3 regions of the Proteus terrae subsp. cibarius genome follow, and region 3 is predicted to be linked to each of the others. Evidence: predicted binding sites of a transcription regulator. Region 3 holds the regulator's gene; each other region holds the start of a gene.
What was found. The regulator Fur, encoded in region 3, represses iron uptake genes when iron is present. The targets are predictions, from matches to a motif close to ATAATAATGAGAACNACTATCAA.
Positions count from the first base shown of each region.

Region 1: ftnA (non-heme ferritin) is a predicted target of Fur. The motif match lies at 4,604-4,626, and genes of this name have one in related genera.
Region 2: GTH25_RS04320 (TonB-dependent siderophore receptor) is a predicted target of Fur. The motif match lies at 7,524-7,546, and genes of this name have one in related genera.

Region 1 covers NZ_CP047349.1:1,565,496-1,576,613, forward strand. The annotation lists gene GTH25_RS07320 (methyl-accepting chemotaxis protein) at 1-489, opposite strand, end outside; gene nqrE (NADH:ubiquinone reductase (Na(+)-transporting) subunit E) at 1,177-1,776, opposite strand; gene GTH25_RS07330 (class IV adenylate cyclase) at 2,113-2,664, opposite strand; gene GTH25_RS07335 (DUF2628 domain-containing protein) at 2,906-3,286, opposite strand; gene GTH25_RS07340 (universal stress protein) at 3,602-4,036, opposite strand; gene ftnA (non-heme ferritin) at 4,740-5,243, shown strand; gene copC (copper homeostasis periplasmic binding protein CopC) at 5,678-6,070, shown strand; gene copD (copper homeostasis membrane protein CopD) at 6,070-6,966, shown strand; gene GTH25_RS07360 (YebY family protein) at 7,014-7,358, shown strand; gene GTH25_RS07365 (DUF1480 family protein) at 7,662-7,904, opposite strand; gene GTH25_RS07370 (PqiB family protein) at 8,115-10,433, opposite strand; gene yebS (membrane integrity lipid transport subunit YebS) at 10,375-11,118, opposite strand, start outside.
Region 2 covers NZ_CP047349.1:943,825-954,942, reverse strand. The annotation lists gene aroL (shikimate kinase AroL) at 1-497, opposite strand, end outside; gene GTH25_RS04350 (glutamate-5-semialdehyde dehydrogenase) at 644-1,897, opposite strand; gene proB (glutamate 5-kinase) at 1,909-3,012, opposite strand; gene crl (sigma factor-binding protein Crl) at 3,128-3,529, opposite strand; gene frsA (esterase FrsA) at 3,601-4,851, opposite strand; gene gpt (xanthine phosphoribosyltransferase) at 5,053-5,514, opposite strand; gene pepD (beta-Ala-His dipeptidase) at 5,866-7,323, shown strand; gene GTH25_RS04320 (TonB-dependent siderophore receptor) at 7,620-9,782, shown strand; gene dinB (DNA polymerase IV) at 9,860-10,915, opposite strand.
Region 3 covers NZ_CP047349.1:1,061,864-1,072,981, forward strand. The annotation lists gene glnS (glutamine--tRNA ligase) at 1-1,619, shown strand, start outside; gene chiP (chitoporin ChiP) at 2,258-3,652, shown strand; gene GTH25_RS04895 (DUF817 domain-containing protein) at 4,202-5,041, shown strand; gene fur (ferric iron uptake transcriptional regulator) at 5,121-5,567, opposite strand; gene fldA (flavodoxin FldA) at 5,757-6,284, opposite strand; gene ybfE (LexA regulated protein) at 6,558-6,866, opposite strand; gene ybfF (esterase) at 7,078-7,860, opposite strand; gene seqA (replication initiation negative regulator SeqA) at 8,320-8,871, shown strand; gene pgm (phosphoglucomutase (alpha-D-glucose-1,6-bisphosphate-dependent)) at 8,946-10,586, shown strand; gene GTH25_RS04930 (YehS family protein) at 10,733-11,118, shown strand, end outside.

The DNA.
Region 1 (11,118 bases), 500 kb from region 3:
TGTTTTGCCTTGTTCTAGAAAGGCTAAAAATTCAATTAATGCGGCATTAAGCTCAGTGTATTTCTGCTCTAGTTGTTGTATATAAGTTTGATTTTCAACATTATGAGGAAAACTCTTGAAACTTTCCCACCCATTTTCAACGAGTTGAAGTTTTTCTTTAGCTTGCTGTAATAATGAAGAGATATCTGTATTCGCAGTAGCCATTTTATTAATAATTAATAAGTGGCGGGAACTGGCTCTATTTAGGGTATTACGCGTTTGTAAGAGGTTTTCCCAAGTGTTATTTAATAGTGATTGTTCGTGGTAGATATTGTTTAGTGTGTTTAAGTTTCTCTTGTAATCATTGACTGAAGAGAGGAATAAAACACAAGCTAGACCAAGAAGTAAGATTAAAGAGCCTGTAATCAGCCAAACTAAAGTGGTTGTTTTTAAACTCGATAGAGTAAAAGAGACGTTTGGCAAATAACGTTGTTTGAAGTTCTTAAACATGTAATGTTATTTCCTTTTTCATAAAAATATAACTGTGTAGTTTATTGATTTTTAAGTTTTATTTTTACTTCCTGTAACTGGTATAGACAAAGAATTAAGAAAAAAATAAAAATATTTTTCTAGGTCACTCTTTGATTTAATGCCATATATCCTTTTGATTTTTTCAAATACTAAAAAATAGTATCGGCATTTTATAAATATTCTTTATGCTTATTTATTGCTCTGATTAATAAATTTATTAAATATATCAATTGGTCTTGCAACACTTTGATTTTTAATTAATTTATCTTAAATATTAAAAGTTAACGATAAACGATAAAAATGAGATAAAAGAGTTATCTCAATAAATAAGTTTTAACCTGTTGATTTGTTATTAATTTTATGTGACTGGTTAGTTTGTTTTTAAACAATTAGATTTAAATAGTGTAAGTATTTTTATTTATAAAATAAAAAAGTAATAATGATTAAAACAGCAATAAATTAAATTATTTTTTGTTGGTTTAAAAGAATAAATAAGAGAGTCTAACGTTAAAAAGGGGAGGGAGGTAAAAAGATCACAATATATAAAAAGTAAGAAAACAGATGAAATCACTATAAACGGAAAGTATATTACCCTCCCGTTTATATATAAAGCTTACATTAATGATGGTCTTAATGATGTATAAAAATTGGATGCAAAATAAGCGTTTAAAGCGAAATCCCTGAGAACGACATAAAACCAAGAGACATTAATCCTACCGTGATAAATGTGATCCCTAGCCCTCTCAATCCTTTGGGGATATCTGAATATTTCATTTTTTCACGTAAACCAGAGAGCGCGATAATTGCAAGTAGCCAACCTATGCCACACCCAGCACCATATATCACTGATTCAGTAAATGTGTAGTCACGTTCAACCATAAAAATGGTGGCACCAAAGATAGCACAATGAATAGTCAATAAAGGCAAAAAGATCCCTAATGAATGATAAAGCGAAGGGATAAATTTATCTAAAAACATTTCTAAAATTTGGACTAATGCTGCTAAAACGCCAATAAAAGTGATATATCTAAGAAAGCTAAGATCAATACCTTCAACTACCGCGTCTTTCTTTAGAATGAAATGATAGATTAAGTTATTGATAGGTGTAGCAATAATAAGTAAGGCAGTAACAGTAAGACCCAGTTTTAATGAGGTTTTTACTTCTTTAGAAACAGCAAGAAAAGTACACATTCCTAAAAAGAAACTTAATGCCATATTCTCAACAAAAGTCGCCTTAATAAAGATATTAAGGTAATTTTCAAGCATAAACCCTCCTATTAGTATATTTTTTTACTAATTCTAGTAAAAACAGTGCATTAATATAAGGGGTATTACAAAAATATCTTTAAAATTAGACCTAAATGACATTTTTTGACTAAGAATATGCTTTATTTGAGATAAGAAAAATAAAATTCTAAGATAAATATAATAAATATGGCACTCAAATAAATTTTTTATTCGACTCGTCATTTTTTACTTTTTAATGGATAAGATAAAACAATGTTAGAAATGATAAAGCACCAATATCTATTGATAGAATATCGGTGCTCCGATTAGAGAATTTTGATAGTTTTTATGAAGATATCTACTGAATAAAATTGTTTATGACTTGAGGTTATTTAACATTAGTGTTTTATAGTTATTTTTCTCAAGATCTTTTTCTGTAAAACCAAATTTTATGGCTAAGTGCTTTAGCTGGTCAGCGTACAGTGAGAGTTTGTTTTGGTCGTCCGTCATGATAGCAAATTCAGCAAATGAGCCTAGTTTATCTAGTTTATCGATAGTGATATGAAACTCATCTAGAAAATAGATTTCTCTTGATTTTGTATAATTGAGAATACAATGGTAACCAAGTGTCGTGAACATAGAGACTGTTTTTTCTGCATCTTCAATACGAACAGCTTCACATTGTGCTAAATCAGGGCCTTTAACGATAAGAAGGTTTATTCCTGCAGGGAGCATTCTTCTTACACATAAACTGATAGTAGGAGCTGAAAATTCAGTATTATCATGCTCCATGTACCAATCGGTTTCTTGATTCTCAGGCGTAAATAATGTGGCCCCTGATTTTTTTAATTCGTTAATAAATTCTTTTGGATTTTGAAGGTGGTATTTTAGTTCGGCTTCAAATTTACCTTGAAAGTGATTAGACATACGTTTTCCCTAATTTAGTGTTAATGCATTATAGCATTAGCAAAGTATCCTTCTGAGGTAAAAACGAAATTTTGGTGTTATTTCATTATTTTCTATTTAAAAAAATTATTATGGAGAATTATATGGAAATATTTAAATAGAGTAATGGATAGAATGTCTATGAAATAAGGAGAAGGAGGGAGCTTGTTATTAGTAAAGAAAAGAATAAGAGAAAATAAAAGGGGCCATTGCCCCTTTATTATTACAGAACACCTTCAAACGGGTTCCAGCTTTGATCATTTTTGGTTTCTTTCAAGTAATACGCATAGTTGGCTGTTATAGCCCATAAAACGTTAACTGCGATACCTACAGCATTGATAACACCGTTATTTACAGGTAAAAAGCCAATAATAGTAAAAATAGCAATGTTAATAGCAAATAATGTTAATGCCTTGCGCCATAACCCTAAAATAAGAAAGTAAATAAAACCAAAGAAAAATGCCCAAATATTCATTCCGATAAGAATACGCTTACCAAAAGGAAGTGCTTTATAAGCGGCTTTATATTCTGATGTTTTAGGTGAGCCATATTGATCAAAAAATGAAAAACGCTCTTGCCATTTTTCGGAAATTTCTTTATTCATTTTAATTCCTTTTACCCGGTTGATTAAATTTAGTCTTAATGGAAAAGTATCTTTACATAATTTAACATTATGAACAATATAAATTTATTAAGAGATGATTAATATAGAGAATTATATAAAAAGAATTAAAGCAAATGTATTTTTAATCAATTTTTAATAATTATCTTATTGCTTCAGAATATATTTTTAATTGCTACTCTTAAAAATAAGAGTAATAAAATAAAATATTATTTTGAATGGATTTTATGGTGAAAAGAATAAGAAATCTGGCTTATGACGAATACCAGATTTCTTATAAAAGCAGGGAGTAGGTGATTAACGCACGACTAATACAGATGATTCTGCGTAACTGACCACGGAAGATGCGGTAGAACCTAGAAGATAAGTTTTCATTCCAGGATTACGAGAACCAATGACAATCAGCTCTGCTTGAATTTTTTTTGCGGTTTCTAAAATTTTATCGCGAGGATTACCTATTGACACATAAAATTGAGTTGTACTATTGGGAATATCAATATGCGATAAATTTTCTTTTAGCGTGGATAATGCAATTTCAATACGTTGTTTGTCACTAGCTAGTCTATCTTGGCCTGCGAATGCAAATCCGACAAAAGACTCATAACTTGGAATGACTGATAAAAAATGAATATTCAATTTGTCAGCGACAGACAATGCTTTTAGATGAGACACAACCTTGTCCAATAAACCAAGCTCTGTAAAATCAACGGGTACTAACACTGTTTTTGTCATAGTGGCTCCTAATTAACCTTTTATTATGATTAGGGCTTTAATATTAATTTTTTGTGCATACAAATATGAGTTACCTACTAATCTTATCAGTCAAAATGAAAAACTGCACAAAAATTGAAATTATTTTTATTTTTTGAGAGTTATGTGTTTTTTTATATGAAAAAAAGTGAAAAAAACTGCGGTCTGAACCAATAAATATGTAGCAATATCAAATAGAAATTATAGCAAAAGGGAAGTGATAAAAAGCAATAGAACGGATACTTTATTTTTCTAATAATAATTATTATAGATATCACTTTGCATATATTTTCTGATATATGGTAAAGCTTGTTTTTGGATCTTCTTTAATGGATGAAATATAATTTTTATTTAGCTTTAATACAGGAACTTCGGAGCCTAAAGAAAAAATTAATAAATATGAAAGTTAAGGCTAAAATTTAAGAGTGAATATTATGTCATTGTATTTCAATGCGTTACATTGTTTTAATGATAATAATTAAATATGGGTTCACTCTTAATGATAATAAGTACTATTTAACATTAAAATAGAGAAAAGGTATATTACAAATGAGATTGGTTTTTATTTTTATTACAGTTAATAGATTGAAAAAATAAACAAAAACTATATTTAAATAGCTATATTTTTATTTTTAAGTGTGCATAATATCCATAATGTTAATTTTTATCGCAAGGGACGTAAAATATGTTACATCAAGATATGATCAATAAATTGAATGAACAGCTAAATTTAGAGTTTTATTCAGCAAATCTTTATTTGCAAATGAGTGCTTGGTGCGATGACAAAGGATTTGATGGTGCAGCTAAATTTTTAAAAGCTCATTCTCGTGAAGAAATGGAACATATGCACCGTTTATTTGATTACTTAAGTGATACAGGTGCAATGCCTTTACTTGGTGCTATCGAAGCTCCACCAGCTGAGTTCTCATCATTATCTGAATTGTTCGATAAAACTTACGAACATGAAAAACATATTACATCTGAGATTAATAAATTAGCTCATGTTGCAATGACGACTCAGGATTATTCAACATTTAATTTCTTACAATGGTATGTTGCAGAACAGCATGAAGAAGAGAAATTATTCAAATCAATCCTAGATAAATTAGCAATGGTTGGTGACAGTGGTAAGGCTTTATTCTTGTTAGATAAAGATCTGAACACTTTATCAACATCTGCACATGTTTAATTATTAATAAAGCTTTAGATAGCTTAAGTTAATAAATGAATTATTACGCTCTGCTGTGAATGAATAGCAGGGCGTTTTTTTATTCTTCTGCATTAGCTCTATTCTTATTCCTATTTTTTATCTTTCCCTTACTTTCGTTTGCGTATTTTTATCCTAAAAATTCTTTTTGATTATTATTTATACAGGGTGTTTATTTTACTTTTAGTTGTATTCGGTTATGTATTGAACTGTTTAGACTGTCAATATGGGTATTATATTTTTTCGAAGTGTAAAAATGGGTGATATTTGAAACAGAAACTGGTCTAAATAACATATATTTTGAGTGCTAGTTCACAACCTTTTATTTCTAATATCAAGAAGCGAAGATCTTGACGTAAATTTGCTATAAAATATTTTCATAAATAAAAAAATCACCTGTAATTTATGAGGTTATTATGTCATTAAATACACTTAAGACATCTTGGGGTAAATTATCGGCTATTGCTGTTTTATTCCTTGGTATGTCATACCAACAAGCATTAGCACACGCACACTTAAAATCACAGTTACCTGCTGAAGGTGCTGCTATTGAACAAGCACAAGCACCTAAAGTTATTACGCTAGACTTCTCTGAGGGTATTGAATTAGCCTTTAGCAAAATCAAAGTCACTAATAGCGATGGTAAAGAAATTACCGTAGGAAAATTGAGTTTAGACCCTGTTAATAATACTAAATTATTATTGCCTTTAGAAAGTGATTTAGCAGAAGGTAACTATTTAGTTAATTGGAACGTTGTTTCTGTTGATGGGCACAAGACAAAAGGTTCTTATCAATTTAGTGTAAAATAATGACACCTGAAGACGTTTATATTTTATGCCGTTTTTTCCATTTAGTGGCAGTCATGTTTATGTTCGGACTGAGCTTCTCTGCTGCCATTCTTGCAAAAGATAAGTTCATTCCTCTTATTCAAGTTCGCTTGCGTCCTGCATTAGCCATTAGTTCTGTCACGGTCTTTATTACGACTTATCTATGGATGGCTGTACAATCCGGTATTATGGGCGATGGATGGGAAGATGCTTGGTCATTTGAAATATGGAAAGCGGTATTAGGTACTTCATTTGGTCAAGTTTGGCAATGGCAATTAGTTTTGGCAACTATTGCATTAGCTGTTTTATTTATACACCAACGTTATGTTCGTAACTTCTCTATTTTAATTGTTGCTTCGATTATGTTGATCTTACATGCATCTATAGGTCATGGTGCAATGTTTACAGGTTCAGAAGCGATATTTTATAAGCTGAATCAAAGTGTTCATCTTCTTAGTGCCGCGTATTGGTTTGGTGGTTTATGGCCATTTGTTGCTTGTTTACAGTTTTTGCGGAATAAAGATGAGCTTGCAGATGGGATGATCAAACCGATTATTGGTACAATGAAGCGATTTTCACTTTTGGGTCATATTGCCGTTTTATTGGTTACAATTACTGGTATTATCAGTGCCGTAATGTTAATTCCAGGATGGCCGGCAGTACAATTATCATCTGAATATCAAAGTATGTTATGGCTTAAAATTAGTTTAGTGGTGTTAATGCTTGGTCTAGCCGTAATCAATCGTTATGTCTTAGTTCCTCATATCCGTAAGAAAAATAATTTTCAATGGTTACTAGTGAATAGTTGGCTTGAACTGTTACTTGGAACAATGGTTATTTTTACTGTCGCCATCTTTGCGATTAACTCACCTGTATAGATTGTTATATAATCGAAAAAACCTAATTTCTTAAGTGAGATATCCACATGAAACGTTTTTTATTAGTGGGAATGTTAATGCTGTTTTCTTTTCAAGCATTCTCGGCAGCACCTATTTCAACGGTCAGTAAGCTTCAATTTGGTGACGACTGGCCATTTACACGAGAAGAGGTGATGCTTAATTGTCGTTCTGATGGTGCTTGGTTTGTGATTAACCCAGCAACACTGATGCAATATCCACTTAATGAAATTGCAATGGAACAAATGGAAAGTGGAAAAGTAAAAGCACAATTAATTGATGTTATTTTACTGCCGGATCCGAATACACCTGAAAAGAAAAAATCAGTAGAAGTGATACAAAATGCGATTAAGTCGCTCTGCGAGAATAATTAATCAAGTGATTAATAATATGGCTAAGAATTTTTTATTTTATCGCGATGATTTAAATGACAAAAATTAAGAGTGATAATTTTTTCGAATAGAAAATAGTGTGCTGGTAGGTTGTTTACTGGATCTTTACATATTGTTAGCTAATATTTAACAGTAGGTTGTGAGATAGAAAAGTCTGAGTTAGTCCTCGATTTTTGTTTATGCAGTAATCAGCAATTACTTTTTAGCGCACGGCTCGCAATGAGCCATTTCCCTAAGCCAGATAAATGATTTATCTGGCTTTTTTTATTTCGCTTTAGCATCTTGTTACGCTACTTTTAAGATCCAGTGGTGGCTATCTTTATCATAAGCATGGCGATAAAGCAGAATATTTTTATCTTTTAATTGGGCTGGAATACTTGTGTTTTCATCCCATCCATCTAATTGCATACAAAACTCTTTATCATAATCGCATGGAATATGAATATAAGTTAATTGGTTATCGGAAGAGTGTTTCAAAGTAATATCTTCAATTTCATAGCAAGCAATTTTCAACGTTGTTTTTTTCATAATAAAGCTCCGGTTTAAGCGATGTCGTGTTGTGTTCCGTTGTGTTTTATTGGTGGCATTTATTTTAAAGAATGCTTTTGACCAAACAAAATTAAGCATAGTATAAATGGAACCTATTTCCAAAATGTTTTTTCGAAATAAAAAAAGCGGATCATTTTTTGTGATCCGCTTTAAATAAATTATCTGAAATAGGGCAGAATTATCTAATTTTTAAGGTTTAGGTATTGCCGTTCCCCATTCATTCCAATCTTTTGGTTCTTTATCATTTAAAATGAAATTCTGTTCCTGTTTTGCTTTCACTTGTAATGGTGTGGAAGGTGGTGTTGCAAAAGTGATCCCTCCACGTATAAATTGCTTGAATGTACCACTACGAATAACACCACCAGTTAAACCAAACGAGAAGTTATATCCTGATGAAAGCCAAAACTCTGTATTATTTCGAACAAGGTATTGGTATTTTTTACTAATACGGATGTGAATTAATACTCTGTCAGACATGTTTCCTAGTTCAAGACCTGTCACGGCGCCGACCTCAAGACCGCGATAGTAAATTGGCGTACCAATTTGTACTGAACCTGCCTCTGTGGCATTTAATACAAGATTTAATCCATCGAGATAGCGTGAGTCTGTAATGTTGGATGTTTGCAATTCAAATTGACGATATACGCCACCATTACCAGGCTCTGCTTTAATATAAGGTTGAATAAGTGAATCTAAGTTATCTAATCCTGATGCTGTTAATTCAGGAGTAACAACAGCAAAACGACTGCCAGATCTCGCAAAGGTTTTGACATAATCAGGGTAGAGAACTGCTGATACAGTTACCGCTTTTCTATCTGGCGAAAGGATTAATGATTCGACCTGACCAATATCAATTCCTAAATAACGAATAGGCATCCCTTCAGAGAGTTTACTTGCATCGTACGTTTTTAACGTAATTTGTGCACCGATAGCTCGTGCACTAGTTTCTGATGGGTAGAGTTTGTAACGTGAAACGTTATTATTGATATTTTCGAAGTTATCAAAACTGATCGCGCCTTTTAATGCACGATTTAATGGTGTTGCTTCAACAGTTAACCCGGAGCCATTAACGGATACTTTAGCAGCCCCTTCAGTCCAGAAGACACTCTTTTCCGTGAGTAGATGGCGATATTGTTTAGAAATATAAACATCAATATCAAATTCATCCATTAAAGGCCGAACATCGGTAATTTCACCGACTTGGAATTGATGATAAAGAACCACTGAACCTTTTTGGATCCCGGGAAGGCTTGATGCTTTTAAAGTGAGTGTCACGGGTAATTCATTACCATTAACACTGGCTTTCGCAAAGAAGTCATTACGATAAAGGCGATACTGTTCTTTAGGTGCCCCTTTAGTACCTTGAATGAGGTGAATACCTCCTTCAAGCCATTCTTGAGGTGTTGCACCTTGAACTTCAATACCATTTAAACCCATATTGACGTTGATTCGGCTATTGGCAACAAATTTACTATTTTCATAAATATAATGCTTATATTCAGGGGCAATAATTGCATCAAAAATAACTCCATCATCGCTCATATTACGCTGAATGATTTGCCCAATAGAAATTCCTCTGAAAAGAATAGGTTGCCCTGCATCGACTCCCCAGCTTTCTTCACTGGTTAGAGAAATAATTAATCCATCTTCACCATATATTGCTTTGCCTGCATCTACAGAGGTAGCTGATTGTAAAACGAATTGCTGGTTTTCTTGTGCTGGAGGGCTGTTTTCCGGTGAATCAAAAGCAATTGCGCCATTGATTAAAGCAGAAACACTTTCCATTTTTACAGACACACCGCTTTTTAAATTGAAATTACCTTGAAAGCCAGAGACGTTCCAGAAATGGCTATCTTGGCGTATTAAGTGGGCATATTGTTTATCGATACTAAGTTCAATAAAAATACCCTGATTATCAGGGCGAATTGCATAGCTATACACTTTACCAACAGGAACTTGGCGATAATAAACTTGAGAGTCAACATTGAGCGATCCCAGTTTATCTGCTGTCAAAGTGATTAATTGCTGGTTTTTATCGATATTAGCTTGAGGGCGAACTTCTTGAGCAATAAATTTAAATTGTTTTTCACCGTCACCCGGTAACATACTGATATAATTACCACCAACTAAAGCATCTAGTCCAGATACACCAGAAAGGCTGGCTTTAGGTGTAACTAACCAAAACTGAGTGTTTTTGCGCAATGCGGTCGCGAGATCTTTGCGGATATCAGCCGTAACAATAACTCGACGTAAGTCATCGCTTAAAGTGACATCTTTAACAAGACCCACATCAACACCTTGATAGCGAATAGGTGTTCTGCCAGAGACAATTCCTGATGCTGATTGAAAATCAATCGTGATTTGTACGCCCTTATCTTGCCAATGTTGGAAAAGCAACCAACTAGCAATAAAAATGGCGATAACAGGGAGTAGCCAAAATGTCGAAATTTTACGCTTGCGGCGTATTTGGGCTTGTGAGTCCTGAACGTCGTTTTCTTCTTGTTGCATAAGTATCCCATAGTAAACGACTATCCAACCATTCAACGGCAAGGATAGTAAGAATAACCGCAGTAGCAAAATAAAAAGCCGCTGGCCCCATTGTGAAAGTCATCAGCTGATCTCGATTAATCAATGACATCATCAGTCCAATCACAAAGAGATCAAGCATTGACCATCGTCCTATCCAAGAGACAAAACGGTATAGTTTCATTCGTAGTAGAGGGTCAATACGAGAATTAAAATGAATGCTTAATAATAAGCCCAACATAATAATAATTTTGAAAAAAGGCACAAAAACACTGGCAATAAAAACAATAATCGCAATTGGTGTATTGCCTGAATTCACTAAGGAAAGTACACCTGAAAAAATAGTGTCTTCACTACGTTGACCATTTAAATAGAAGATAGAGATAGGCAAGAAATTTGCAGGTATTAGTAAAATTATTGCTGAAATTAATGCTGCCCATGTTTTTTGTAAACTCATTGGCTGTCTTGGGGTATAACAAGATTTGCAGCGTGGGCAGTGCGTTGATGGTGTTTTTTTAAAATGATAGTGACAAGCATGGCAAGTTGCAGGGCTTTTTTCTATCTCTTTTTGTGGGTAAAAGCGTTGCCAAAGTTGGTCCATATTAATGTTAATTAGCATTAATAAGCTGAGTATCATTAAAGAAACAAAAGCAATTAAGCCATTGCC
Region 2 (11,118 bases), 120 kb from region 3:
GCGAGAATTACCTCAATAATCTCATTAATAGGTAATCCAGCATCGACAATAATATCAGCACATTGCAAATATAAAGGTTCACGTTTAGCCAAAACGTCATTCATTTCTGAAACTAACGTTTTACCCGTTAAACTTGGTCTTTGTGCTTCATTCGGATCTTGAGATAAACGCTCAACTAAAGTTTCAAGAGATGCCTGTAAATAAATAATAACACCTAAAGATTTCATATAAGCACGATTTTGATCTGCCAAAATCATACCGCCACCTGTTGAGATAACTTGATTAGGTTGGCTAACTTGGATGAGCGCTTCTGATTCAGTTTGTCGAAAAAACTCCCAACCTTTATCTTGAACCATAGAAGATATAGTTTGTTGATATTTTTGAGTTATCCAATCATCCGTATCAATGAATCTATAATTTAACGAGAGGGAAAGTGCTTTACCTACTGTTGTTTTTCCTGCACCTCTAGGTCCGATAAGGTAAATTGTACTATCCATAAAATGCACTATCTCCATAGTGTGTTCCCTTTTAAGGGTGTAATTAAAAATTTACATACTGTAAAGTATAAAATATCATACCTGATGTAACAAAAAAATAAAGCCACACTTTAGAAAAAGTATGGCTTATTTATTCATATTAACAATTAGCTACGAATTGTATTATCGCCGTAACCAATCCATTTGTAGGTTGTTAGGGCATCTAATCCCATCGGGCCTCTAGCATGTAATTTCTGTGTACTAACAGCAACTTCGGCACCTAAACCGAATTGCCCGCCATCAGTAAAACGCGTACTTGCATTAACATACACAGCGGCCGAATCAACTTGACGAACAAAGCGATCAGCATTAGCGATAGATTGCGTTAAAATAGCATCAGAGTGTGCAGTTCCATAACGGCGAATATGGCTAATTGCCTCAGTTAAACTACTCACCACTTCCACGTTTAAATCAAGTGATAACCATTCATCGCAATAATCCGCATCTTTCACATCAACAACAGTAGCTCCGCCTTTTTTCAGCCCTGCCAATGCTTTTTCACTTGAATGCAAAGTCACTTTTTGAGCTGCCATAGCATCACTTAACTGCGGTAAAAATAACGCTGCGATATTCTCATGTACTAAAAGCGTTTCTAAAGAGTTACACGCACTTGGACGTTGTACTTTTGCATTTACGATAACCGTTAATGCTTTTTCTAAATCTGCGCTTTCATCCACAAAAGTATGGCAAACACCGATGCCACCAGTAATAACTGGAATGGTTGATTGCTCACGGCAAAGTTTATGCAATCCTGCCCCACCTCGTGGAATAAGCATATCAATATACTCATCCATTTTTAGCATTTTAGCGACTAACTCACGATCAGGCTTATCAATTGCCTGAATAGCGCCAGCTGGAATACCACATTTTTCTAATGCTTGTTGAATTACCCCAACAACCGCTTGGTTAGTATGATGGGTTTCTTTTCCACCACGAAGAATAGCCGCGTTACCTGTTTTCAAACATAAAGAAGCGACATCAATGGTGACATTAGGGCGGGCTTCATAAATAACACCCACAACACCCAACGGTACACGGCGACGCTCTAAACGTAAACCGCTATCTAGCATACGACCATCGATAACTTGCCCCACTGGATCTTCTAAGCGACACACTTGTCGTACATCATCAGCAATTGCTTTTAAACGTGCAGAATTAAGCAATAAACGATCAAGCATAGCGGTATTGATATTGGCTTCACGAGCCGCTTGCATATCTTTTTCATTTGCTGCAAGAATTGAAGCTTCTTGTTGTTCTAATAAATCAGCCATAACTAATAATGCCTGATTTTTTTGCTCCGTTGATAGTTGAGCTAAATGCCAAGATGCCTCTCTTGCAGATTTACCCATTTGTTCTAACATCAGAAGGCTCCTTAGCTAACAATCATATCATCACGATGCACAGCAACACTGCCATACTCGTAGCCTAAAATTTGACTAATTTCTTGTGAATGGTGTCCTGCTATTAAACGCAATGCATCACTATTATAGTGTGCAACACCATGAGCGAGATCTTTACCTTGTAAACTTTGAATGCGGATAACACATCCACGAGAGAAATCGCCTTTAATTTCTTTGATACCTTTTGGTAAAAGGGAACTACCTTTTTCTTTAATTGCGTTTTCAGCCCCTTCATCAACCACTATCACACCAGCAATTGGCGCACCAAAGATCCACCGCTTACGCGCTTCTAATGGGCTTTGTAAGCCATGAAATAATGTTCCAACAGGCTCATCATTAATGACTTTGGCAATAACTTCCGGTTGTACGCCTGCGGCGATAACAACATCAATACCTGCTCGCCCTGCAACAGTTGCGGCTTGCAATTTTGTTGCCATGCCGCCCGTACCTAACCCTGATACGCTATCACCCGCCATTTGACGTAACTCATCATTGATATCAAAAACTTCAGGGATCAGTTTAGCATCTGGATTACTACGGGGATCAGCCGTGTAAAGCCCTTCAATATCCGTTAGTAATAACAGTTTATCAGCACCACCTAAAATAGCGGCTAATGCTGACAAATTATCGTTATCGCCCACTTTAATTTCCGCGGTGGCAACAGCATCATTTTCATTGATAACGGGAATAATATGGTTATCTAACAGCGCATGTAATGTATCACGCGCATTCAGGAAACGTTCTCTATCTTCAATATCGGCACGCGTTAATAGCATTTGACCAATATGAATACCATAGATAGCAAATAACTGTTTCCATACTTGAATTAAGGCACTTTGCCCCACAGCGGCAAGCAACTGTTTTGACGCAATAGTTGCGGGCAAATCAGGATAATTTAAATATTCACGTCCTGCTGCAATTGCACCAGAAGTGACAATAATAATCCGGTGCCCTTTTTCGTGTTGTTTAGCACATTGGCGAACCAGCTCAACAATATGAGACTGATCCAGACGTCGTGAACCACCAGTAAGTACACTTGTCCCTAATTTAACAACCAGCGTTTGGCTGCTACTCATAACATTTACCATTCTTGTTGATTATTTAAAAAGATAATACACAGTTTTATCAGGAGAGAAGCGTTATGCCAACTGACATAACGCAAAATCTATGAAAAGTTGCCCTAACACAAAATTAGGGCTGAATGGGAAGAGGAAATTTGTTCATTTTTTCATCTGGGATGAGTGTCATTTCTAATTCACTCACCGCGAGTTGAAGAAATTCATGAAAACGAATAAGTGTTTCATTGATTGACTCAACAACATCATTCTTACTTATGTTCTGATGGAGCCAATCACCATTTTTATCGAATAGCCCAATTTGATAATGATAAATAAGCTGTTCATTATTACGTTCTAATTCCATCCACCAGCCCCAAAACTCTCGTTTTTCCGGCGCGACTTTTTTATTTACACACACAGCTAAACAGTCAAAAAAGAACTGGCTCTCTTGGCATTGTTGCTCTCGGATATATGGGCCGATTTGAGCAAAACGCTTTAATAACTTACCTCGGGTAGGGTTCAAAGATGAAGTCATAAATTCAGTCTCCTTAGAAACTCTACTGTTATATAATCTAATATAATTAGCAAGTTATTGTTCAAAATTAATTATATTAATTTATCATAGATCCAATCTGCGCTTTTTTGTAACGCAAGCTCTAAACCTTCATAAAGCGGTTTATCGTTAATAGCAAGAATGTCACCATCCATCGAGGAGCGTGCAATTAATTGCGAATCCTCTTTAGGGCTCATTTCATCACCTTTCCAATAAACCCCCATCATAGGAACAGGCATGCGTCGTCCAATCAAACCTTGGTTTTTCAGGGAATAACTGCTCAACGATAATCGAAGATTATTCTCGTCAATATTCCATAACCCTAAGCGGCTTGCTAATACATCAAGATACATCACAGGAATTTTTTTCTGTAATTCAGCTTGGGTAAAGAAAGTGTGGATCAACGGACCTAAAGCAACAACACCTTTAATTAATTTGGGGTAGATATAAGCTAAACGCACAGCAATATTACCGCCAAAGCGAAAGCCCATCACACCAATACGAGTATGATCAATCCAAGGTACTTCAGAAAGTTGCTTTAGAACTTCACCTTGTAAATGGCATGTATCTTCCGTTAGTTTTTGCTTTACTGAATAACCAATTGCGGGCATATCCAGTGTTAACATTGCAATACCTTTAGGGGAAAGATAATCACGGAAGAATCTAACATAATCGCTCTGTAAGCCGTCTAATCCACCGCAAAATAACACAGTAGGATAAGGGCCTCTGCAATCTTTTGGTAAATGCAGAAAACCTGTTGTCGTCCCTTTTCCTTCTAATTTAAATGTCAATTTTTTGACTTCAAAAGAAGAAAATTTCGTCGCATTCTCAAAGGCTTTCATCGACAAAATAACGGCTTGCTCCGCTAAAAAATCACCATTAATAAAGGGATATGCGGCAATACTATAAAGATGTGCGGCTTGTAACCAACAATCTGCAGCTGCATCACCGGACTCTTCACGTAATGCTTTTTGTTGCCAGATCATCGCTTGGTGCGACCACTCAAATGACCAACCACCTTTACGATACCCGACAACGGTATCAATAAATTTATCATCACTACGAGGGGCATCCTGTACCGCAATTCGGCTTAACACCTCTTCTATCTCAATAGGAGAAATTCCACGCCAGATCCAAAGTAAACGTTGAATAGTTCGATACCAATTTTGCTGGCTCGTACCATTAAGCACGGTATAAGTATTAATATTCGATTTTGGATGGGTGTACTGAATTAGCGTTGAGGTTTCAGCGTGTTTTGCTCTTGGCTTAAATAAAGTTTCAGAAAGATTCGTATTGTTTGCCATATCACTCTTCAAATCAGTGGATATCGTATAAAAGGGGCTAAAAAGTCTGGCTTTATCATAGCATGAAATCGACTGGAACAATGTGTATCACAACAAGCAACCGCACGAAGACACCATTAAGAGGAAGAGAAAAAGCTTAAAAACAAAAATCCCCGCCTAAGCGAGGATCTCAATCAAAACAGCAAAACGAATGCTATCAACTTATTTTTGATCGCAAACTGGTGGAATAAAGGCAACACCCATATCCCAAGGCTGTTCAATCCATGTATTTTGCGGAATATCAACCACAAAATCATCCACTAAAGGACGCCCTTCTGGTTTTGCAAAGATAGTGACGAAATGGGCTTTTGGATACATTTCACGAATAACTTTAGCAGTACCACCAGTATCAACTAAATCGTCAACAACGATAAAGCCTTCACCATCACCTTCTGCTTTTTTTAAGATTTTGAGGTCACGCTGATGGTCGTGGTCATAGCTAGAAATGCAGACTGTATCCACATGACGGATACCTAATTCACGAGCAAGTAATGCAGCAGGGACTAATCCCCCACGGCTGACAGCAATAATGCCTGTCCACTGTTCGACTGGTAATAAACGTTGCGCCAATTGACGGGCATGTATTTGCAACATATCCCACGTTACAACATATTTTTCGCTCATAATATTGTGATCCTAGCTACTTGAATTTCGAGAGAAGCTTTTTTGCGGAAAAAAAGGTTGCGCGAGATTATAGTGATTTGAGCGCCTAAAAACCAGAGAAAACGTGAAAACAGGTGAGATTAACCTCATTTTTTTCTGTAATGTCTTTTTGTGATTAAAAAACGAACTATATAAAAAATGAATACAAAATAGAGATCTAATTTCTTAGATAGAGATGTGAATACAATGACGCATTCATCAGAAGAAAGTGATATTCTCAACTATATTGGCGTATAACGCTCAGAATAATAAAGCTAGCCCTTAAAAGCGGTAGGCTATCAATAACACAGATGCTGTTAGAGGAGATCCATCGTGTCTGAACTATCTACTCTATCCCCACAACCACTATGGGATATTTTTGCAAAAATTTGTTCGATTCCACATCCATCACATCATGAAGAAGCCTTAGCTTCCCATATTCTTTCTTGGGCAAGTGAAAAAGGTCTTTTTGCACAGCGCGATGCAGTTGGCAATATTTTAATTCGTAAACCAGCAACTAAAGGCATGGAAGATCGTAAAGCCGTTGTTTTACAAGCACACTTAGATATGGTGCCACAAAAAAACAACGACACCGTTCACGACTTCACTAAAGATCCGATTCAACCTTATATTGACGGTGAGTGGATCAAAGCTAAAGGCACTACATTAGGTGCTGATAATGGTGTAGGCATGGCATCTGCATTAGCTGTTTTAGCTGACGATACTGTTAAACACGGCCCATTAGAAGTTCTGTTAACCATGACTGAAGAAACAGGCATGGACGGAGCATTTGGTTTACAACCAGGTTGGTTACAAGCTGATATTCTTATCAACACAGACTCTGAAGAAGAAGGTGAAATCTACATGGGTTGTGCGGGTGGTATTGATGTTAAAACCACAGTAAGCCTTTCTTACGATGCAATTCCAGCAGGCCACGTTGTTAAACAACTGGTTCTGAAAGGATTAAATGGTGGTCACTCAGGTGGCGATATCCATTTAGGTTTAGGTAACGCAAATAAATTATTAGCGCGTTTCTTAGCAGGTCATGCAGAAGAATTATCACTGAAATTAATTGATTTTCATGGTGGTACACTGCGTAATGCTATTCCTCGTGAAGCAAACATTGTTTTTGCAATTCCAGCGGATAAAGCAAGCCAACTAGACGCAGTAAAAGCGAAATTTGAAGCTCTGTTAAAAACAGAATTAGCTATTGCAGAAAAAAATCTAAAAGTTGAATTAATTGATACAACAACAGATAAAAAAGTTTTCACAGCAGATTGCCAAGAACGCTTAATTAACCTACTTAATGCTATGCCAAATGGCGTTATTCGTATGAGTGACGACGTTGAAGGTGTTGTTGAAACTTCATTAAACGTAGGTGTTGTTAGCATTGTTGACGATAAAGTAGAAATCTTATGCTTAATTCGTTCTCTGATTGATAGCGGTAAAACCTATGTTGTTAGTATGCTGACAGCATTAGCAAAACTGGCTAAAGCGGATATCGAAACCAAAGGCGGTTACCCAGGTTGGAAACCAGATGCAGACTCTCCTGTTATGCATTTAGTTCGTGACACTTACCAACAACTGTTTGATAAAGTGCCAAACATCATGGTTATCCACGCAGGTCTTGAGTGTGGTCTGTTCAAAAAACCTTACCCAGATATGGATATGGTTTCTATTGGGCCAACAATCCGTGGTGCTCACTCACCAGACGAACGTGTTCACGTTAAAAGCGTCGGTCAATACTGGCAATTATTAACTGCGATTTTAAAAGCGATCCCTGCTAAATAATTTCGCTTTAATATTAATAATGGAACCCGCTTAATTGGCGGGTTTTTTGTGCCTAAAACTATCACCAAGAAATAAATTATCCCCTCAAATTACACGCTATTTCCCTTAAAGATCATAATTTATTCCTTATATAGCCAATTACATAATCACTTATTCCATTATCGAATAAAAAATAAATCTTAATGAATTAAATATATAGAATGCTAATCATTATCATTAGCATTAATATTTTCGGAGTGATATTTTCATGGCTTCCATATTTAAAGTTAAAAAATAAAAAACTAAAGGGTTCTATTGTGTCTAATAAAAATTACGTTGCTAGCGTCTTTCTCGCCTTACCTCTAAGTTTACTCTCTGTTCAAATTCATGCAGCCATCAATCAAAACATACCTGAAAAGATAATTGTTACGGCATCTCCATCGCAAGATCCTCAAGCGCCTGTTTCCGGTTTTGTGGCAACAAAAACGTTATCAACAAATAAAACACCGAGTGAAATTGAAAAAACACCACAATCCATTAGTGTGATCACGCGTGATCAAATGGATGCTCAAGATGTCAGTTCAGTTTCTCAAGCATTACGTTATACGCCCGGAGTTTTCACAGAATATCGTGGAAGTTCTAATCGTAATGATGAGGTTTTTATTCGTGGATACAGTTATGCCCCCCGTTTTCTTGACGGCCTAAGTTATGGAATGGGCGCTTCATCATCAACGGGTGCAATTGATCCCTGGTTATTAGAGCGCGTTGAAGTGGTCAGAGGGCCTGCATCCGTTCTTTATGGCCAAGTCAATCCGGGTGGCCTTGTGGCAATGACAAGCAAAAGACCAACTGCATCCCCTATTCGCCATATTCAAGTACGAGCAGGCAATGATAAATTAGCAGAAACCGCTTTTGATTTTTCAGGTGCATTAAGTGATGACAATCGAGTGCTTTATCGCCTAAACGGTGTTGCAAAAACACAACACACCCAAATAAAAAACTATAAAGAAGAACGTTTTGCACTTGCTCCAGCTATTACTTTCTTACCTAATGAACAAACTCGCTTAACGCTACTAAGCTTTATTCAGCAAGAGCCTGAAGCTGGATATCGTAATTTTTTACCTGCTTATGGTACGGTTAAAAGCACTCCGGCAGGTACTATTCCCTTTGATTTTGATGTTAACAATCCCGATTACCATAAATCATGGCGTCAACAATATGGTATAGGCTATGAATTTGAACACGAATTTAGTGATTCACTAAAAATTGTACAAAATGCTCGATATAGCCATATTAATCAGAAATATAAATATCTTGTATTTGGCTCTTTAAGAAAAGATAACCCTTATGTTCTTGAACGCCGAGCACAACAAGAGCAACGTGAAACAGATACTTTAGGAATAGATACTCGTTTACAAGCCGACTTTACCACTGCAAAACTTAATCATACTGTGATTGCTGGTATTGATTATCAATGGAGCAAAGATCAAGATAATTTGCTTCGAGCAATAGGGCCAGAATACGATCTTGACTGGCGTAATCCTAACTATCATTATCCTATCGATATGAGTTTACAAAAACCTGCGACCGATCAGCTACAAAAACGTGATCAAATTGGGTTATATCTACAAGATCAGATCCAATGGAAAAATTGGATCTTACTTGCAGGATTACGCCAAGATTGGGCTCAAGTTCGTACTCATGATTTCTTAGCGAAAAGCTATGATCAGCAAGATGATCATAAACTAACGGGTCGTGCTGGGCTTTTATATGCTTTTGATAATGGTATTTCACCATATATAAGCTATAGCACTTCGTTCGAACCTAATTTACAAACTCGCCGAGCACCAGGAAGTGCCCCTTTTGAGCCTAGCGAAGGTCGTCAATTAGAGGCCGGAATAAAATACCTCACACCAAATGAGCAAACATTGGCAACACTCTCTGTTTATCAATTACAACAACGTAATGTTACCAACTACAATGCTGAAAAAGCGTATTTTGAACCAGTGGGTGAAATTAGAAGCCGTGGTGTTGAAGCACAAATTAATAGCCAATTAACTGAAAACATTTCATTTATCAGCAGTTATTCTTATACCGATACTGAAGTAAGAAAAACCATTATTGCGGGAACACAAGGAAAAGAACTCCCTAGAGTTCCTAAACATATAGCATCACTCTGGGGTCAATATGATGAAACCTCTGGGCTATTTAATGGCGCTAAAGCGGGTGTTGGTGTCAGATATGTGGGTGTATCTCAAGGCGATACCAAAAATACAGTTAGTGTACCTGCAGTGACTCTTTACGATGCGATGATTGGTTATTCATTAGGTGAATTATCACCTTCTTTAAAAGGTGCTGAAATTCAGCTTAATATGAATAATATTGCGAATAAACATTATGTTGCATCTTGTGCTGGTGATACGGCTTGTTTTTATGGCATTGGAAGAACGATGACAGCAACAATGAATTATCGTTGGTAATGCTACATAGATTAACTACATAAATTAACTGTGTTAACCATAGTCTATCTATTGATTGACTATGGTTTTTTTAATTTTTATAACGCTAAAAGAAGTTGTCGCTCTATTTGTGGATCTTGCAAGGTGACATGAAATCCGATTAACCGGACGCCTCTACCATTTCGACGCTCATGCCATGCTTGATAGGCAATATTGATTAAATCGGCTTTTTCTAAAATAGGATGAGCATGCTCTTGTGTTGTTAATTGAAAATCATCAAATTTTAATTTAACGCCTTGCCTTGCTATTCTTAGATCCGGTTTAACTTTTGTTAATCGCCTTTCTAATTCGCTATACAATCCATCAAGTAATGCCAAGCAATCATCCCAAGAATTAATATCTGAGGCAAAAGTACGTTCAACTCCGACTGATTTCCTGAGTCTATCTGGATTAATTTCACGTTCATCAATACCATGACTGCGTTCCCATAAATTTTGACCAAATTTTCCAAACGCTTTTACTAAAGAAATGACATCGGTGCGACGAATATCAGCACAAGTTTCTAACCCCATTTCTTGCAAACGAGCAAATGTCACCTTCCCTACACCCGGTATTTTATTAAGTGGTAATTTTAAAATAAAATCATCGACTTGTTCTGGTGTAATAACAAATTGCCCATTTGGTTTATTCATATCAGAGGCAATTTTTGCAAGAAATTTAATCGGTGCAATACCTGCGGATGCCGTGAGATTTAACTCATCAAAAATTTGCTGGCGAATTTCTTGAGCCATCAGCGTTGCTGAGCCATGACAATGCTTACTGTCAGAAACATCAAGGTAAGCTTCATCGAGTGAAAGAGGTTCAATAAGATGAGTATAACGAGAAAAGATTTGGCGTATTTTTGCTGATGTTTCTTTATAGAGAGCCATCCTACCGGATAGCACTTTTAAGTGAGGACATAACTTCAACGCTGTTGCCGTTGACATAGCACTACGGACACCAAAACGACGGGCGGGATAATTCGCCGTACAGATCACACCTCGACTAGAAGCATTGCCTCCAACCGCAATAGGGATCTCTTTTAGTGCTGGATTATCTCGCATTTCAATCGCAGCATAAAAACAATCCATATCAACATGAATAATTTTACGCATACAATCACCTCACCTTATCTACTGTTTAAATATACAGTAAATAAATGTTAACTACAATTTTTATTCGCTATCATCTCACCCTATTGAGGTGTATTTCTCATAAAAATCTGAATTAGTCTGTTTATTTATAGAATTGTCACAAAGTGATGATAGATTGTTTTTGCTCTTTGATTAATTACATTAATTTTAAATATTGTTTTGTA
Region 3 (11,118 bases):
ACGAAGATCTGGCTACTGGAAAACATAATAGCGTTCACACGCGTTTCCCACCTGAACCTAATGGCTATCTTCATATCGGCCATGCGAAATCAATTTGCCTGAATTTTGGTATTGCTAAAGATTATCAGGGAAAATGTAATCTACGTTTTGATGATACCAATCCAGTAAAAGAAGATATTGAGTACATCAACTCAATTCAAAAAGATGTTCAGTGGTTAGGTTTCCAATGGGAAGGTAGCATTCATTACTCCTCAGATTATTTTGATCAACTTTATCAATATGCGATTGAGCTGATTAATAAAGGCTTAGCTTACGTTGATGAGTTAAGTGCTGAAGAAATTCGTGAATACCGCGGTACATTAAAGGAGCCAGGTAAAAACAGCCCTTATCGCTCACGTAGCGTAGAAGAGAACTTAGCACTGTTTGAAAAAATGCGTGCTGGTGGCTTTGAAGAAGGTAAAGCGTGTTTACGTGCGAAAATTGATATGGCATCACCATTTATTGTTATGCGTGATCCTGTGCTTTATCGTATTAAATTTGCTGAACACCACCAAACTGGAAATAAATGGTGCATTTATCCAATGTATGATTTTACCCACTGTATCTCTGATGCACTGGAAAATATCACACATTCTTTATGTACTTTAGAATTCCAAGATAACCGCCGTTTATATGATTGGGTTCTGGATAATATCACTATCCCTTGTCATCCTCGTCAATATGAATTCTCACGTCTTAATCTTGAATACACTGTGATGTCAAAACGTAAGCTGAATCAGCTTGTGACAGAAAATATTGTGAATGGTTGGGATGATCCTCGTATGCCAACAATTTCAGGCTTACGTCGCCGTGGTTATACCGCAGAATCTATCCGTGAATTTTGTCTACGTATTGGTGTGACGAAACAAGAAAATAACGTCGAAATGGCAGCCCTGGAATCTTGTATTCGTGATGACTTAAACGAAAATGCACCACGCGCAATGGCAGTTATCGATCCTGTTCGTTTAGTGATTGAAAATATGCCAGAAGGTGAAGAAATTCTTATTGCGCCAAATCACCCGAATAAACCAGAAATGGGAACGCGTGAAGTGCCATTTAGCCGTGAGATCTATATTGATCGCGCTGACTTCAAAGAAGAAGCAAACCGTCAATATAAACGCCTGGTGCTAGGTAAAGAAGTACGTTTACGTAATGCTTATGTTATTAAAGCGGAACGTGTTGAAAAAGACGAAAAAGGCGAAATTACGACCATTTATTGTACCTATGATGCAGAGACTCTAAATAAAGATCCTGCTGATGGACGTAAAGTAAAAGGCGTTATTCACTGGGTAAGTATTCCACATGCTATTCCTGCTGAAATCCGTCTTTATGACCGCCTGTTTAGCGTACCAAACCCAGCGGCAGAAGATGATTTCTTATCAACAATTAACCCTGAATCATTAGTTATTCGTGAAGGTTTTGTTGAACGTAGCTTAAAAGATGCAGCTATCGAGAAAGCGTATCAATTTGAGCGTGAAGGCTACTTCTGTGCTGATAAGCTTTCAACAGCGGATAAACTTGTGTTTAACCGTACTGTGGGCTTACGTGACACTTGGGCGAAGATTTCTCAACAAGGTTAATCTGACGTACTTTAAGTCACATTAGTATCTTAATGAATAAAATGCTCGGTAATTGCTTATCGAGCATTTTTTTATCAGTTTTACAGCTTATTTCTCTTCATTTTTCATCTATTGATATTAAATATTTACTATTCATAATTTAATTAATCTCTTATTTTTTCTTTTTTTAGGTGATAAATTTCTATTTGTTTCGTTTGAAATAGTTTATTCACTATCGCTTTATTCTTTTGTTTTTTCAGATCATCACGCTAAATAAAGCTGTAATAAGAAAAGTGTGATTCACACCTCATATTTTACATCGTTAAAAAAGATTATTTATAAATACTACTTATTATTCCTTTTTATAAAAACGAAATCTTATATCGTTTAAAGATTGGTTTGTAAAATGCAATAAAATCAAAGTATTATATTTATTTTTAATTAATCCTTATAAAAGCAAGAAAATGAAACGATCATTTAGTTATGTGTCCTTTGTCATATTTTGATAAAAATTCTTTTTTTTAGGTTGATAATTCGCGTCGCGAAAAATATGCTGTTTTTAACCTAATTTAGGTTTTTTCCCCATTTGGGGTTTTATATTTGGAAATAGGCATTGTGCTTATTTCTTTTTTAGTCAAAGTCAAAGAGGAAACAATGCTATGGTTATGCAACATGCTAAACCAGGCAGGGTGGCACTTGCCGTTATGGGCGCATTGCTTGTAACTGCACTACCTGCAAAAATGTCTCATGCTGAAGGGTTTATTGATGACTCAACCTTAACAGGCGGTCTTTTTTATTGGCAACGTGACCGTGATAGAAAAGAGTTAACACCAAATAGCCCTGATTACGGCAAATACAAAGCTAACTTACACCATTCTACTTTCAACGCTAATCTAGATTTCTCATCAGGTTACCTCGGTAATTTTATTGGTATTGATTTAGCTGCCTTTGGTGCGGCTGAATTGAATAACAGTGGCCCAGCGGCACCTAACGAAATCGGTTTTAGTGATGCAAAAAGTCGCTGGGATGAAAAATGGACTGGCGATCGCAGCGGCATGAGCGTTTATAAAGCGGCTGCGAAATTCAAATTAGGCAACTTCTGGGCTCAAGGTGGATATATTCAACCTAAAGGCCAAAGCTTATTGCGTCCACATTGGAGCTTCTTACCGGGAACTTACCGTGGAGCTGAAGCGGGTGCTGTCTTTGATTTCGATAAAAGTGGTGAATTGTCTTTCTCCTATATGTGGACCGATGAATACAAAGCACCATGGTATCGGAATATGTACAATTTCCGTAAAGCTGATCTAGAAACGAATATCAGCTATCTTCACTCTTTCGGCGCCAAATATGATTTTAAAAACAGCCTAGTATTAGAAGCTGCATTTGGTCAGGCCGATGGTTATATCGATCAGTATTTTGGTAAAGTTTCTTATGATTTTCCAATTGCTGACAATGCATTAAGAACGTCTTACCAATTCTACGGTGCTAAAGATAAAGTTACCGGTGGAGGTGTTAATGACGTTTATGATGGGCTGGCATGGTTACAAGCACTGACTTTTGGTTATACCTACAATGTATTTGACTTCAAAGTAGAAGGAACATGGGTTAAAGCTGAAGGTAATCAAGGTTATTTCTTACAACGCATGACCCCGGGCTGGGCAACCTCTAATGGTCGTCTTGATGTCTGGTGGGATGGCCGTTCTGACTTTAACGCCAATGGTGAAAAAGCACTTTATGCTGGCGTTATGTATGATCTGAAAAACTGGGATCTGTCAGGCTGGGCGGTAGGTACTTCTTATGTTTACGCATGGGATGCTAAGCCAAGTGGTAAAGCCATTTATGACCAAGGTCAGCGTATCAGAGAAAGTGCATGGAATGCGGATATTATGTATACAGTTCAAGAAGGGCGCGCTAAAGGCACTCTCTTTAAACTTCACTATACCCGTTATGATAACCACTCTGATATTCCAAGTTATGAAGGTGGTTTTGGTAATATTTTCCAAGATGAAAAAGACGTTAAGTTTAACGTGATTATGCCATTCACTATTTTCTAATATCATCATAAGGATAAAGTGTATTAATTGCACTTTATCCTGAATAAAACTAAAAAAGCTAAATACGATTACGATAAGTAAAAATAAGTAGTAGAAAGGTAGGGATGTAGTAATTAAAAAGAGCTTTATAAATAAGCCTTGTTAATAAAGTGAAATTATCAGCAGCAGTAAGAAGTAGAAAAGTAGAAGTAAAAGAGTAAAAGCAGTAAAGAGTCGTTTTAAAATCGCAGTATGTAGTAAAAGTAATGAAGTAAAGTCGTCATGTCATGTCGTCTGAGATAAATGTGAGTGGGTTATGTTTATCTCCTGTGTTTTAGTTATTTCGCAGAAGTTGCGTAAGGTATTTACCCTAAGTAAAGGCAGTCAGAGTGGGTATCGTAGTGGGGGGTAAATACCTTTATTTTTTCATTCCTTTCTTTTTCGTCCTTTTCATCCTTGTAGGTTTTTTTATTCTATGGCAAATTTCTTGCCATTCATTTTATCTTACCTCACCTTATTTATTATTCTGCATTGCATGCTGTTTAATAATGCAAATTTTCAGGAAGAAGCATGTTAAAGCGATTGGACGATTTTTTATTAGAACCACCATTGAAGCCCTTTAAAGGTATAAAACGATTTATTGTTGAATTTCTTTTTTTTGGTGTCAAAGAGGCGCGTTCTTGTTTATTTGCCGGTTTTTTCTTTTTTATTTTATTTGCTACACCAAGTAAAGGTGTCTTTGGTATACCCCGTTATGATGTGCTTCTTATTCTTGCTATCGCTTTTCAATTATGGATGGTGTGGGGAAAGTTAGAGACATGGGATGAATTAAAAGCGATCTGTTTTTTCCATATTGTTGGTTTTGTGATGGAATTATTTAAAACATCAGCAGCGATTGGTTCATGGAAATACCCTGATTTTGCTTACACGAAATTGTGGGAAGTTCCTTTATTTACTGGATTTATGTATTCCGCGGTAGGAAGCTATTTAATTCAAGCATGGCGTTTTTTAAAAGTGCGAATTGAACATTATCCGCCTTATTGGCTGGCAACATTAGTTGCTCTTGCAATTTATATCAATTTCTTTTCTCACCATTTTATTGGTGATTATCGTTGGTACTTAACCGCCTTTATTTTAGGTCTTTATGCTCGTAGTGTGGTTTATTTTACACCTTATGATACAGAGCGAAAAATGCCCTTATTACTTGCTTTTGTTCTGATAGGTTTCTTTATTTGGCTTGCTGAGAATTTCGGAACATTTTTTGGTGTTTGGCAATATCCTAACCAAATTGGTGCTTGGTCTGCTGTACATGCAGGCAAATGGGGCTCTTGGTCACTATTAGTTATTGTTACATTTACTATTGTGGTTCATTTAAAACATATTAAACACAGTATCAGTGTGACTAAGTAGAGTTATCCTCGGATTTTAGGCAATAAAAAAGGAACTGTAGACAGTTCCTTTTTTTTACTGAGAGATTATCCAGAATGAATTATTTCTCATCATGTGCGTGGCTATCTTCTTTACAATTGCCTTCAGCGCAGTGGCCATATAAATAAAGGCTATGATTGGAAAGCTTGATACCATGACGTTCAGCGATGTTTCTTTGGCGTAATTCAATAGCATCGTCTGTAAACTCGATAACTTTGCCACAATCAAGACAAATTAAATGGTCATGATGGTGTTGCTGAGTTAATTCAAATACTGATTTACCACCTTCAAAATTATGTCGGGTAACAATACCAGCATCATCAAATTGGTTTAAGACGCGATACACTGTTGCCAGACCAATCTCTTCACCGATATCGATGAGTTTTTTGTAGAGATCTTCAGCACTGACATGATGGCACTCAGGATCCTGGAGCACTTCCAAGATCTTTAAGCGAGGAAGTGTAACTTTTAACCCAGCATTTTTTAACGCTTTATTATTGTCGGTCATGCGGATTTAATCCTGTTGCTAATGGTGAATTTAATTTTTGTGCTCACAAATAGGTTTTATTCGTTAATACTCGGGTGAATAAATAACCTCATTGATTATAGGCATGATATTTAAAAATAAACACCCCACCTATCACACTATCTTAGCACACCATTGAATAATTATCATTCTCAATATTGAGTATTTCTTTTATCCCAGAATTTCGTCTAGGCTCATTTCTTCTTTGATTTGAGCAACCCAAGCATCAACACGCTCTTCGGTTAATTCTGGTTGACGATCTTCATCAATCGCAAGACCGATAAAGTGATTATCATCTGCGAGCCCTTTAGAGGCTTCGAAATGATAACCTTCTGTTGGCCAATGACCTACGATAACAGCACCACGAGGCTCAATAATATCGCGGATAGTACCCATTGCATCACAGAAATATTCTGCGTAATCTTCTTGGTCACCACAACCAAAGAGTGCAACAAGCTTACCATTGAAATCAATATCTTCTAGTGTTGGGAAAAAATCATCCCAATCACATTGTGCTTCACCATAATACCAAGTAGGAATACCTAGTAACAGAATATCGAACGCTTCGATGTCTTCTTGACTGGATTTTGCAATATCATGAACTTCAGCATTATCAGCGCCCAGTCTTTCTTGAAGCATTTTGGCAATATTTTCAGTGTTGCCAGTATCACTGCCGAAGAATATTCCTATGATTGCCATAAAGTGAGATAACCTCTTTTATTCTAAATTCGTTATATTTCAAATTGTAGCGTTATTGACTACGTATATTTTCACAAGTCACATACTGCTTGTATGTTTCTAATGACTCATTCACTTGCCACCTAGCTACACTTCAAAATATTTAGAGTATATTTGTCTGTGTTTGAACAATTACTAGTGAAAGATAAGCATTGTGTTTTCATAATAGAAAACTAAAAATGTATTTTGACGAAAATAGCAGGCTAATTCTGTCGAATTTGTGTGGTTTATCTGCTAGCTATTCTTGTTTTGATGCATTTTTAAGGCGTGATTTTGCGCCAATTGCTCTAGTAATATTTCTTCAATAAGCTCACTACGACTGACGTTTCTTTCTGTCGCCAACTCATTGAGAGCATTTACAGCATCTTCATTTAATTTTAACTCAACTCGACGTAAACCATTAACTCTGTCACGTCTTAATTGATTGCGTTTATTAATTCTAAGCTGTTCATCCCGAGAAAGCGGGTTTGTTTTAGGTCGCCCAGGTCTGCGTTCATTTGCGAACAAATCCAGTGTGGTGCGATCAGTTTGTTCTTTTGCCATAAATTTTGCTGTGAAAGGGCGTATACCAATGACTAATTGCGAAACGCCCAATAATACCCCACATAGTGATGTCTCGCCACTGCTTCCTGACTTTAACCTATTGTGATTTGGTCTTTTTATCAACAGACACTGTTTTTAAGTACAATAATTATACATTCTACTAAATTATCATTTTTTCAGTGGCATTATTTTAAGTCGTTAAGTTTCTTAACTAAGCTTTCTCTAAAAAACGACGAATTGCCTTAATAACGGTATCTGGTTTTTCTGAATGAACCCAATGCCCAGTGTTTGCAACAACAAAAGCGGTCGCGAGAGGAAATTGGCGAGCTATATTTTCACGATATTCATCTAAGATATAAGGTGATAAACCGCCTCGAATAAATAATACAGGATGATGCCAAGCAGGCACTTCTTGCCAGCCAATAATGTCTGAATAGGCATTTTTTATTGCAGGTAAATTAAATAACCACTCACCATTTTTGAATGATTTTAGTAAAAATTGGATCACACCTTCTTCTTCAATAAAAGGACGCATGATTTCCACCGCATCTTGACGGCGTGTAACTTGAGCTTTTGTTACGGCTTCAAGTGCAGCAAAAATTTTATCATGGCGACGAACGTTATAAGCAATAGGTGACATATCAATCACAACAATATTGGCGATTCGCTCTGGGGCTAATGCTGTCATCGCCATCGCAATTTTGCCTCCCATTGAGTGACCAATAATAATGGCTTTTGAGACATTTAAACTATCAAGTAATGTGAGCACATCTTGCGCCATATCTTGATAATTCATACTTTCACAGTGAGGAGAATGCCCATGATTACGCACATCGATTTGTATCACGGTATTATCTTGGCGAAGTGCGCGACCTAAAACGCCTAAATTATTCAGATCACCAAAAAGGCCGTGGATCAAGACGATAGGTAAATTGGATGCAGGTGTCGTTTCAGGTTGGTGTAATTGATAATTTAATAATGTATTGAGTTTCATATTAATGACCAAAATAATTGCGATTTTCTTATATGATGACATGCACAAGGTGCTAAGCCAACTTATCGTAATAATATGAAAGAGTGATGAAGTTCAGAAATAATTGATAAGGGAAATTTATAAAAAACCATAAAAACACCATTATCTAGATATATATTCCAAATTTGTTTAAAAAGTTGAAATCTTGACATTGCTCAAAAATAAATAATTAGAATTTTATATTATTTGGGGGCTGGGTGGTGTGATATAGCGGAATTTAAAGCTGACTTTGTGCGAATAAGTTCAAAGAATAGAAGATGATACCGAGATAAACAATAGGATAAATACCGAGCTTAGCCTTTAAAACGGTAGGATCTTGAATAAATCCTCTTTAAGTTATTGAAATTTTACCTATTTTGTTTTTAAAGATTATATCTTATAATCCTAATTACTTTTTTTTGAAAACAGTACTGGGTAGCAATGAAAAAGATAGAAATTGATGACGAACTTTACCGCTATATTGCTAGCGAAACTAGACATATCGGTGAAAGCGCTTCAGATATTTTAAGGCGTCTACTGAAGCTCGATGCCAAACAGCCCGCACAACCAGTCGTTGTCACTGAGTCAGTACAAACTCCTGTGATTAAACAGGAAGCTGAACCTAAATCGATTACACCAGCAAAAAATCCGATCCGTGAAATGCGAGAACTGCTGTTATCTGACAGTTATGCAGAAAAAACAAAATCAGTTGATCGCTTTTTACAGATCCTTTCTACGTTATATAGCCTAGATAGCGCTACTTTTACTCAATCTGCTGAAACAGTACATGGACGAACACGTATCTATTTTGCTGGTGATGAACAAACACTACTCGATAGTGGACGTCATACAAAACCGCGCCATATTTCAGGCACGCCGTTTTGGGTTATCACTAACTCGAACACAGAGCGTAAAAGAACGATGGTACAAAGCATCATGCAGGATATGCAATTTCCTGCAAATGAGATTGATAAGGTGTGTGGAACTATCTAACCACTATTGTTAATTGATGCATTGCAAAGGCTTTTGTTTAAAGCGTGATTGTGATGTCAAATAGGAGAAGATTTGTGGCAATTCATCCAAGAGCAGGGCAGCATACTCGTCAAAGTGATCTGATTAATGTGGCGCAATTAACGTCTCAATATTATTCACTTAAACCACAAGCTAGCAATAACGCTCATCGTGTGAAATTTGGTACATCTGGTCATCGCGGAAGTGCAAATCGCCATAGCTTCAATGAAGCACATATTTTGGCGATTGCACAAGCTATTGCTGAAGTACGTGCTAAAAATGGAGTAACAGGGCCATGTTACGTGGGTAAAGATACCCATGGACTGTCAGAGCCTGCATTTATTTCTGTTTTAGAAGTGCTTGCTGCCAATAAAGTTAAAGTGATTATTCAAGAAAATAATGGCTATACACCAACACCTGCGGTCTCTTTTTCTATTTTGACATATAACGAAGCACATCAAGATATTGCTGATGGTATCGTGATCACTCCATCTCATAATCCACCTGAAGATGGTGGTATTAAATATAATCCATCAAATGGTGGACCTGCTGATACAGATTTAACTTCAGTTATTGAGAAACGTGCCAATGAACTACTTGAGAATAATTTAGCGGGCATCAAACATCTTTCTTATGATGAAGCATTAGCAAGTGGTTATATTCAAGCTCAAGACTTAATTATGCCTTATGTCAAAGCGTTAGGTGACGTTGTTGATATGGAAGCAATTAAGAAAGCAGGTTTAAAATTGGGTGTTGATCCATTAGGTGGCTCTGGTATCGAATACTGGAAATGCATCGGTGAGTATTATGGCCTTGATCTTGAATTAGTTAATGATCAAGTTGATCAGACCTTCCGTTTTATGACCTTGGATCATGATGGCGTTATTCGTATGGACTGTTCATCACCTTGGGCAATGGAAGGTCTATTACAATTGCGTGATAAATTCGATTTAGCTTTTGCTAACGATCCTGATTACGATCGTCATGGTATTGTGACTCCTTCTGGTTTAATGAATCCTAATCACTACTTAGCGGCTGCAATTAACTATCTTTTCCGTCATCGTCCACAATGGGCTAAAGATGTAAAAGTGGGTAAAACACTGGTTTCAAGTGCAATGATTGACCGTGTTGTGGCTGATTTAGGTCGTGAACTAGTAGAAGTACCAGTTGGCTTTAAATGGTTTGTTCAAGGTTTATTTAGTGGTGAGTTTGGCTTTGGTGGTGAGGAAAGTGCAGGTGCATCTTTCTTACGCTTTAATGGCAAACCATGGTCAACCGATAAAGACGGCATCATTTTATGTCTGTTAGCTGCTGAAATGAAAGCGGTAACAGGTAAAGATCCGCAAGAGCATTATAATGAATTAGCACAACGCTTTGGTTCACCTAGCTATAACCGTATTCAAGCATCAGCAACTCATGAACAAAAAGCGCTGTTGTCACGCTTATCACCTGAAATGGTGACTGCAAGCACATTAGCAGGCGATCCGATTACTGCACGTTTAACACATGCATCAGGTAATGGCGCATCTATTGGTGGCTTAAAAGTGATGACTGATTACGGTTGGTTTGCTGCTCGTCCTTCTGGTACTGAAGAAGCATATAAGATTTACTGTGAAAGCTTCCGAGGCCCTGAGCATCGTGAGTTAATTGAAAAAGAAGCGATTGAAATAGTAAATAATGTTTTTGCTAACAAATAAGTTAGTGCTATAAACTATTTATATAGAATACACTCTCCCCAAAGGTAGAGTGTATTTTTTTAATTATTGAATATTTTTAGATCACAGCATTGATATCCATCATTGAGGTTGATTTAGAATTAAAAATAGAGTGGATAATCAATACAATGCAAAATAATTTTGTTTTACGAAGTGTACGTTACATGCTGGACCTAAGTGATGCACATGTTGTTGAAATCATGAAATTGGCTGATTTCACAGTTACAAAAGAGTTAGTAAATAGCTGGCTGAAAAAAGATGATGAACCTGAGTTTGTCGAATGTGACGACAATGCAATGGGACATTTTTTAAATGGTCTAATTTTTTATCGTCGTGGAAAAGATGAAAACTTCCCAGCACCTGAAGTTGAAAAGCGTATTACAAATAACATTATTCTAAAAAAACTGCGTGTCGCTTTTGAATTAAAAGATGTGGATATTCTAAAGATTTATGAGCTGGCGGATTTCCGTGTTTCTAAGCCTGAATTAAGCGCTGTATTTCGTAAACCAGGACA